3 regions of the Streptomyces sp. NPDC020958 genome follow, and region 3 is predicted to be linked to each of the others. Evidence: riboswitches for the same ligand, from Rfam matches in the RefSeq annotation. Region 3 holds a riboswitch; each other region holds the start of a gene.
The links. Region 3 has a riboswitch for S-adenosylmethionine ahead of thrC (threonine synthase). Riboswitches for the same ligand answer to the same signal wherever they lie in the genome.

Region 1: another riboswitch for S-adenosylmethionine. It lies ahead of ACZ3KP_RS01300 (amino acid ABC transporter permease); the one in region 3 lies ahead of thrC (threonine synthase).
Region 2: another riboswitch for S-adenosylmethionine. It lies ahead of ACZ3KP_RS04975 (putative leader peptide); the one in region 3 lies ahead of thrC (threonine synthase).

Annotation. Positions count from the first base shown of each region.
Region 1 covers NZ_JBVHFU010000001.1:275,804-278,784, forward strand. The annotation lists gene ACZ3KP_RS01295 (glutathione S-transferase C-terminal domain-containing protein) at 126-989, shown strand; SAM riboswitch class IV at 1,067-1,178, shown strand; gene ACZ3KP_RS01300 (amino acid ABC transporter permease) at 1,561-2,541, shown strand; gene ACZ3KP_RS01305 (amino acid ABC transporter ATP-binding protein) at 2,538-2,981, shown strand, end outside.
Region 2 covers NZ_JBVHFU010000001.1:1,098,103-1,101,083, forward strand. The annotation lists gene ACZ3KP_RS04970 (ABC transporter substrate-binding protein) at 1-618, opposite strand, end outside; gene ACZ3KP_RS04975 (putative leader peptide) at 967-1,095, opposite strand; SAM riboswitch class IV at 1,131-1,244, opposite strand; gene ACZ3KP_RS04980 (DUF1684 domain-containing protein) at 1,373-2,197, opposite strand; gene ACZ3KP_RS04985 (hypothetical protein) at 2,647-2,981, shown strand, end outside.
Region 3 covers NZ_JBVHFU010000004.1:481,867-484,847, reverse strand. The annotation lists gene ACZ3KP_RS16075 (alpha,alpha-trehalose-phosphate synthase (UDP-forming)) at 1-432, opposite strand, end outside; gene ACZ3KP_RS16070 (glucosyl-3-phosphoglycerate synthase) at 516-1,460, opposite strand; SAM riboswitch class I at 1,618-1,759, shown strand; gene thrC (threonine synthase) at 1,778-2,981, shown strand, end outside.

The sequences.
Region 1 (2,981 bases), on a different contig from region 3:
CCCTCCGGCGCACGGCGCCACCCCCGCCCTCCACAGCCAGCCCCGCCCCGCCCGCCCCCTGCCCCGACCGCCCGATGAACGCTTCCGCCGCGCGTACGTCCACGCGCCCGTACCAGGGGAGACGCATGTCCATCACTCCGCTCACCGCCCTGCCGTCCGTCCGCACCGCCCCCGCCTTCCGGGGACGCATCGGACGGGACGCGCGCAGCGGCCACTACGCCGTGCCGGGCCGCTACCGGCTCCACCTCGCCACCGCCTGTCCCGACGGCCTCCGCATCGCCGTCGGCCACAGTCTGCTGGCCCTGGACGGCTGTTGTCCGGTCACCTTCCTGCCCGCGGTCCCGGACTGCCCCGACGGCAGCCACACGGCACTGCGCCCGCTGTACGAGGCCAGCGCCCACCGCTACTCGGCACCGGCCCTGGCGCCGGTGCTGAGCGACGACTGGTCGGGCCGGATCGTCTCCACCCACAGCCGGGACATCCTGCGCGACCTCGACCGCCACTTCGGCGACGGCGTCACGCGCCTGTACCCGTGCGGTGCCGAGGCCGAGATCGAGGCCGTCGAGCGGCTGTGCGCCGAGGACGTCGAACAGGCCGCGCAGCGCGCCGGGCAGGAGGGCGGCGACCCGCGGGCGCTGGAGACCCTGCTCGCCGCGCTGGGCGAGCTGGAACACCGGCTGACCGGCGTCGAGTTCCTGGTCGGCGGTCGACTGACCGCAGCCGACGTCGAGTTGTGGGTGACCCTGGTGCAGCTGGACACCGTGCACCGCAACCACCTGGACGCCTCCGCCGTGCACCGCATCGCCGACCACCCGGTGCTGTGGGCCTACGCCCGGCGGCTGGCCGCGCACCCGGCCTTCGGCGCCCACCTCGACCTCGACGGCATCGCCCGCCGCCACCACGGCCGTTGCCAGGGACTGGAAGCCGCCGGCGCGGCCGTCCAGATCCTGGACTGGGCCGGGCATGCGGCGGACGCTTCCCGCAGGTGAGAGCGGCCTGAACCGTCCCGCCAACTGGACAGGCGTTGACATTCGTTCGGGCGGCTGCCTAACTTACGGACCAGAACGGTCAAGAGCGTCAGCATCAAGCCCTGGCTAGCTGACCGGCAACCCTCGCACCGCGGTGGGGTGCCCCAGGTGACGACCCGACCGAATGACGACGTTCGGTAAGCGCGCGGCCCACGGGCCACCAAGTGACAGGTGACGGACATGTACGCAGCTTCCAGCACGGCCCCGCGCCGCGCCCAGGGCTGCGTACAGCCGTACCCGAGCCCGCTCGTCGCCGACCGCGCCGTCGACCTGCTCCGTGTCAACAGCGCCCTGTGTAGCGCGTGTACCGCACCGGGCTGTGCCCGCTGTCGGGTCTGACCAGGCCTTTCCGCCCAGTCCCGCAGCTTCGCGCCTCAGCGTTCCTGACGAAAGCACCGGCCGTCCGGTGTGACGCCGTCCGCCCAGCCCCCGTGTCCCGCGCGCCCCCGTGCCCCGTGCCGTGCCCGAACACGGCCCGGTGCCGCGTACCCGGCCGTGGCATCCGGGGTGTCCGACTCCGCCGGAGCCCGCCATGAGTGAACCCCCAGGCGCCACCCTCGCCCCCGAGGCGCCGTCCGCCGCCGACGAACCGTCAAAGCCCCTTACAGCACAGCGTGTTCTGCCACTGCGCAAGCCAGGACGGTGGATCGCCACCGCCGTCGTCCTGGTCCTGGTCGCCCAGTTCGTCCACGGACTGGTGACCAACCCCTTCTACCAGTGGGACCGCTGGGGCTACTGGTTCCTGCGGCCGACCATCCTCGACGGGCTGGTCATCACCCTCGAAGTCACCGCCTACAGCGCGGTGCTGGGCCTCCTCGGCGGCGTCCTGCTCGCGCTGGCCCGGCTCTCCAAGAGCCCGGTGCTGCGCGCGGTCAGCTGGACCTACGTGTGGGCGCTGCGCTCCATACCGCTCATCGTCGTCCTGCTCTTCCTCTACAACTTCAGCGCCCTCTACAAGACGTTGAGCGTCGGCGTCCCCTTCGGGCCGGCCTTCTTCTCCTTCGACGAGTCGAAGCTCGCCACCGACATGGTCATCGCCGTCATCGGCCTCAGCCTCAACGAGGCGGCCTACGCGGCCGAGGTGGTCCGCGGCGGCATCCTCTCGGTGGACCAGGGCCAGCACGAGGCGGCCGCCGCGCTCGGACTGCCCAAGGGCTACCAGTTCCGGAGGATCGTCTTCCCGCAGGCGCTCAGGTCGATCATCCCGAACTACGTCAACCAGCTCATCGGCCTCATCAAGAGCACCTCGCTGGTCTTCTACGTCTCCCTGCTCGACCTCTTCGGCACCGCCCAGAGCATGGGCTCCACCTACCCCGGCGACATCGTGCCGCTGCTGCTGGTGGTCACCGTCTGGTACCTGATCCTCACCAGCGTCGTCTCCGTGATCCAGTTCTACGTCGAGCGGTACTACGCCCGGGGCGCCACCCGCTCGCTGCCGCCGACCCCCGTGCAGAAACTGCGGGCCGGCCTGACCGACCTGCGCGCCCGCATCCGCCGGGAGGCCGCCGTATGAGCATCACCGACACCGTGCAGACGGTCCCCGCCGCCCTGGAGATCCACGACGTCCACAAGTGGTACGGCGCCCACCGCGTCCTCGACGGCGTCGACCTGACCATCCGCCCCGGCGAGGTCACCGTCATCCTCGGCCCGTCCGGATCCGGCAAGTCCACGCTCCTGAGGGTCATCAACCACCTGGAGAAGCCCGAGATCGGCTACGTCAGCATCAACGACGAGCTGATCGGGGTGAAACGGCAGGGCGAGAGGCTCAAGGAGCTGAGCGAGCGCGCCATCCTGGCCCAGCGCGGCCGGATCGGCTTCGTCTTCCAGAACTTCAACCTCTTCCCGCACCTGACCGTGCTGGACAACGTGGCCGCCGCCCCCGTCGCCACCGGGAAGCTGACCAAGCCCGAGGCCCAGGCGCTGGCCAAGGAACTGCTCGAACGCGTCGGCCTC
Region 2 (2,981 bases), on a different contig from region 3:
GGATCCCACCACCCCGTCACTGCACTTCTGCTGCGGGGTGCGGTGCACGCTCGCGGACGACTCGATGCCCAGTGAGTGGGTCGAAGTCGCCTGCAGGAACTGCGCGTTGGGCTGTGCGAAGGTCACCTGCACGGTGAGCGGGTCGACCGCGGTGGTGCTCTTGACACCGTTGAGGTAACCCTGGGCCAGGGTGCCCAGGGCGCCGAGCTTCGGCACCGCGTCGAAGTTGTCCTTGACCACCTGCGCGGTCAGCTTCGACCCGTCGCTGAAGGTGACGCCCGAGCGCAGGTGGAACGTGAACCGGGTGGCGTCGGAGTTGATGTCCCAGCTCCTGGCCAGCCACGGCACGATCTTGCCCGTCTTCGGGTCCTGGTCGGTCAGCGAGTCCACGATCTGACGGACCGAGTAGATGGTGTCGTTGCTGCCGACCTGCTGCGGATCCACGCAGCCGGAGTCGGAACCCACCGCGAAGGTCAGGGTGCCGCCGGACTTAGGCCGGCTGCTCGCGCCGCCGGAACCGCCGTCGCCCGAACCACAGGCGGTCAGCAGCACGCTGGTGGTCAGCAGGGCGGCCAGCGGCGCCCAACGGGATGATCTGAATACCGGAAGTGCGGTCACGGAGGGTTTTCTCCTACTCGTGTCACCTGGCACCGGGTGACAGGCGTCGGGAGCGCGGCACGCCGTGCGGGGACGGACGTGCGACCCGGCCGGTCGGCACCGGCGGGGGAAAGCGCTGATCAGGCGGTGGTCAGGAAGACGCCAGCGGGCGCGGTGGCGGGAGAGCGGGCAGCGGACCGTCAAGCGGGAGCCGGGAGCCGGGAGCCGGGAGCCGGGAGCCGGGAGCCGGGAGCCGGGAGCCGGGAGCCGGGAGCCGGGAGGCCGTGCCCGGCGGCGGTCCCGGTCGGCGCGGTGGCCGGTCAGGGGGCTCGTCGGCGACGGCTTGTCAGCGGACCGGGGGCCTGCTCGTCAGCGACAACTGGTCGTGCGACAGAGGCAGCTGGTCGAGCGCTTGAGGTCGATGTGGCGTCGGCGGGAGAGACGGGAGAACGGCATGGCACCGGCGCAGGAGGCGACCGCCGCGTGATCGCTGTGCATACCGGTCCCTCCCCGTCTCCGGCCCCGCCACCGGGGCCACGCGCTTGCGGTGATCGTCGGTGATCCCGCCGGGCTTTCACCTGGAGCACCCCACCGCGCGGGAGGGTTGCCGGTCAGCGAGCCAGGGCTTGACGCTGACACTCAATGCCGATCGAGATGCTACGGAGCCGACTTGTCGAACGTCAATGCCACACAGGGGCGTTCGGCGCGCGAGGCCGGAACGTCTCACCTGCCGGGACACGTCCGGCCATCCGACCGGGCGGCCCCTCCGTCCGGTTCAGGACCCGCCGCGTTCGCGGGGGATCTTCTGCCCGGCCTCGACCGCCACCGGCAGCCGGTTCTCGGCCGGCGGCAGCGGGCAGGTGGCCAGGTCCGTGTAGGCGCACGGCAGGTTCGCGGCACGGTTGAAGTCCAGCACCACCGTGCCGTCGGCGGCGGGCGGTTCGACCGTCAGGACCCGGTTGGCGGCGTAGGTGGTGACCCCGGAGGTCGCGTCGGTGAACAGCACCGTCAGCCCGCCGGGATCGCGGCCGGGGAACGCGGTCAGGGACAGCTGCCGCCCGGCCAGCTCGAACTCGATCCGCCCCGGCGCGTCGTAGACGTGCTCGAGGCCCTCGACCGCGGCGCCCACGGTGGTCGGCCGCGGCTCGTCGAAGGGGACGTAGTGGCCGGTCACTGCCCAGCGCGGGTCGGGTGCGTAGGCGGGGGTGCCGGTGAAGGCGGTGCGCAGCGGCGCGTCCGGGTGCCGGGGGCGCACGATGTCGTTCCCGCCGCGCTTGGCTACCTCGATGACGGCGTCGCCCCAGACCGCGTCGACGCCCCCGCGCTCCGGAAGCACGCCGAAGCGGTGTTCTCCCCGCACCGGCGTCCCGCCGACGACCAGTTCCTCTCCGTCGTCCAGGGTGACCACCACCCCGTCGGGGCCGGTGCGCCAGGCACCGGGCGCGTCGGGGAAGCGCTGTGGCCGGTCGTCCAGCCAGTGCAGGGCGGTGATCGCCAGAAAACCGTGCGGGTCGGCCAGCCGGGCCTCCTGGGCGCGGTACCAGTCCAGCCAGTCCTCGGTGAACGCCCGCAGGTCCGTCGTGGTGGCCTCGGTGGTCATGGGGTCTCCTTCGTGGGTCGGGTTCGTCGACGGGGAAGTCGAGGAGACGGCGGCGTGGGCCACGTCCGCGGGGCAGGCGGCGTCACGGCGACCGGACCGGTCAGGGCGGGTTCGCAGCTCGGGTGACGCGGGCCGGGCAGGGGTCAGCGGCGCGGAAGAGGACAGACGGCCGAGCAGGTGCGGCAGAAGTCCACATGCCGACGGGTGACCAGCCGCACGGCGGAACGCACACCCCTGGGTGCCGCTCCGAGTCCGCGCATCAGGGGCCTCCACCCGTCCGAAACAGATCGGTTCACCGTACGTCGGCCGCCCCGGCGGATGTCAAGAACACCTGGCACGTCCGCATCCGCCGAGCCGTCGTTCGGGCATGGCCGTGGGCGGTGGGGGTAAGCGCGTCCTAGCGGGACCAGGAACCGGTGCCGACGAGGCCGGACGACCGGGAGGGGCGCATGAGGGGAACGACGACCGTGCAGGCCGCCGGGCAGAGGGCGGATGTTCCGGAGATCGCGACCCCTGCCGAGGTCGCACCGAAGGACGCGCGGGAGCTGCCGGAGGTGTTCTTCGACCGCCTGGCGCAGCCGGCGGAAGGCACTCCCGAATACCGGTACGCGCGCGACACGCTGATCGAGATGAACATGTCCCTGGTGCGGTTCGCGGCCGCCCGGTTCCGCAGCCGCGGGCCGGAAGCCCGCGTCCAGCCGGCGCGCGCCGACGAGGACGGCGAGTCCCCGTCGGCGGACTTCATAGGCGACGAGGACGCCGCACTCGGCCCGGTCGGGGACTT
Region 3 (2,981 bases):
CTCGGCGAACGCGCGGTTGTAGGCCCGGTACGACTCCCACTGGCGCCGGAACTCCGCGTCGAAGACCGGTTCCAGCGGGGTCTGGTAGAGCATGTGGTGGACGAACCACAGCACCGAGTTCGCGATGCCGTTGTACGCGTCCGAGAACACGCCCGGTTCGATGTCGAGCATCCGGACCCGCTGGCCCCCGGTGTCCGCCTCCGGCAGCAGGCCGCCCCCGGCCCGCCGGACCGCCTCGCGGTCACCGTCGCTCAGCGCGGCGCACACCCACACCGCGTTCGCGTCCGGCCCGATGGCCGAGAGCCCCGAGACCAGCCCGCCGCCGCCGCGTTTGGCACGCAGGGCGCGGTCCGCGTCGTCAGGGTGCACCTCGTACGAAACCGGGCCGCGGTTGGACGCGACCAGCACCTCTGCACTGCCGGTGGAAGCCATGGGGGAAGCCATACGCCTCAACCTAGCCCGGCTTGTAAACGCTCAAACGTACGGCCACGCCCGACGGGCGAACGTGTACCAGGTCAGGCCACCCGGCGGTCGGCGTACTCCGCGATCTCCACCATCGGCGGGCGTTCCTCCGTGTCCACGGAGTAGGTGCGGGGTTCGAAGCCGTCCTCGCCGCGTTCGAACTGGGTCAGGGACGGGCGGATCAGATGGCCGCGGGCCAGCCGCAGCTGGGCCGTGCGGTAGATCGCGGCGGACATCCGGCCGAGGGCCTGGCCGTCCTGGTGGCGGTGCTTGCGCACCCCGACGTCCACCTGGGCGAGCGCGTCCAGGCCGACCAGGTGCAGGGCGTCCACCAGCATGCCCAGCTCCACGCCGTAGCCGACCGGGAAGGGGAGCTGCTCCAGCAGGGTGCGGCGGGCCGCGTACTCGCCGCCGAGCGGCTGCACGAACCCGGCCAGCTGCGGCCAGTGCATGTTCAGCAGGGGGCGGGCCATCAGCTCGGTGACCCGGCCGCCCTGGCCCGCCGCGCCGGCGAGCGGGCGGTCGTACATCGCCTTGACCAGGTGCACGTCCGGGTCGGTCAGCAGCGGGCCGACGATGCCGGTGACGAAGTCGGAGGAGAAGTCCTTCAGGTCGGCGTCGACGAAGCAGATGACGTCCCCGCCGGTGACGAGCAGGGAGCGCCACAGGACCTCGCCCTTGCCGGGGACGGCGGGGATGCGGGGGAGGATCGTGTCACGGTGGACGACCCGGGCGCCCGCCGCCGCGGCCACCGCCGCCGTGCGGTCGGTGGAGCCCGAGTCGACGACCACGATCTCGTCGACGAGCGGCACCTGCCGCATCAGGTCGTGACGGATGACCGCGACGATGTCGCCGACCGTCTCCTCCTCGTTGAGCGCGGGCAGCACGACGGAGACGGACTGACCGGTGCGCTGCTTGGCGGCGAGTATCCGGTGCAGCGGACGGTCGGTCACGGACCAGGAGCGGGTGGCCAGCCAGCGCTCGGCTTCTTCCAGCACAGTCAGCGGCTCCTCACTGTCACGGTCACACTGCGGGGTGTGATCCATCTCGCGGTACGGACGACTATCTCAACTGTCCTGGCCTTCGGTTACAGTCTTGAACAACGCGCGTGACCATCGCATGTCCTGGGGTCACCGTGCGTTGACAACCGAATACAGCTCATCCAGAGGGGCAGAGGGAAACGGCCCGATGAAGCCCCGGCAACCCTCCAGCCGGTCTCGTGTTCACAGCGAGGCTCCCGGCTAGGGAAGGTGCCAAATCCGTCTCACGGCGAGATGCGCCGTGAGGAAGATGAGGAGAAAGGGCCTCGCCTCACATGGCTGCGCAGACTGTTGCAACCGCTTCCCCGAAGACCGTGGACCTCGGCCCCGCCGCCGCGCTGTCCTGCCGCGAGTGCGGCCACCGCGTGCCGCTCGGCCCGGTGTTCGCCTGCGAGGAGTGTTTCGGCCCGCTGGAGATCGCGTACGACTTCTCGGGCTACGACACCGAGGAGCTCCGCAAGCGGATCGAGGCGGGACCCGCGAACATCTGGCGCTACGCGCCGCTGCTGCCCGTCCCCGCGGACGTGGCGACCAAGCCGAACATCAACCCGGGCTGGACCAAGCTCGTCCAGGCCGACAACCTGGCCAAGGAGCTCGGCGTCACCGGCGGGCTGTACGTGAAGGACGACTCGGGCAACCCGACGCACTCCTTCAAGGACCGCGTCGTCGCCCAGGCCGTCGAGGCCGCCCGTGCCTTCGGCTACACCACGCTCTCCTGCTCCTCCACCGGCAACCTGGCCGGTGCCGTCGGCGCCGCCGCGGCCCGGGCCGGCTTCCGCTCCTGCGTGTTCATCCCGCACGACCTGGAGCAGGGCAAGGTCGTCATGGCCGCGATCTACGGCGGCGAGCTCGTCGGCATCGAGGGCAACTACGACGACGTGAACCGTTTCTGCTCCGAGCTGATCGGCGACCCGGCCGGCGAGGGCTGGGGCTTCGTCAACGTCAACCTGCGGCCGTACTACGCCGAGGGCTCCAAGACGCTCGCGTACGAGATCTGCGAGCAGCTCGGCTGGCGGCTCCCGGACCAGCTGGTCGTCCCGATCGCCTCCGGCTCCCAGCTCACGAAGATCGACAAGGGGCTGCAGGAGCTGATCAAGCTCGGGCTCGTCGAGGACAAGCCGTACAAGATCTTCGGTGCGCAGGCGGAGGGCTGCTCGCCGGTGTCGACCGCCTACAAGGCGGGTCACGACGTGGTCCGGCCGCAGAAGCCGAACACCATCGCCAAGTCCCTCGCCATCGGCAACCCGGCCGACGGCCCGTACGTCCTCGACATCGCGCGGCGCACCGGCGGCGCGGTGGAGGACGTCGACGACGAGCAGGTCGTCGACGCCATCAAGCTGCTCGCGCGGACCGAGGGCATCTTCGCGGAGACCGCGGGCGGGGTGACGGTCGGCGTCACCAGGAAGCTCATCGAGAACGGGCTCATCGATCCGGCGAAGTCGATCGTCGTCCTCAACACGGGTGACGGACTGAAGACAC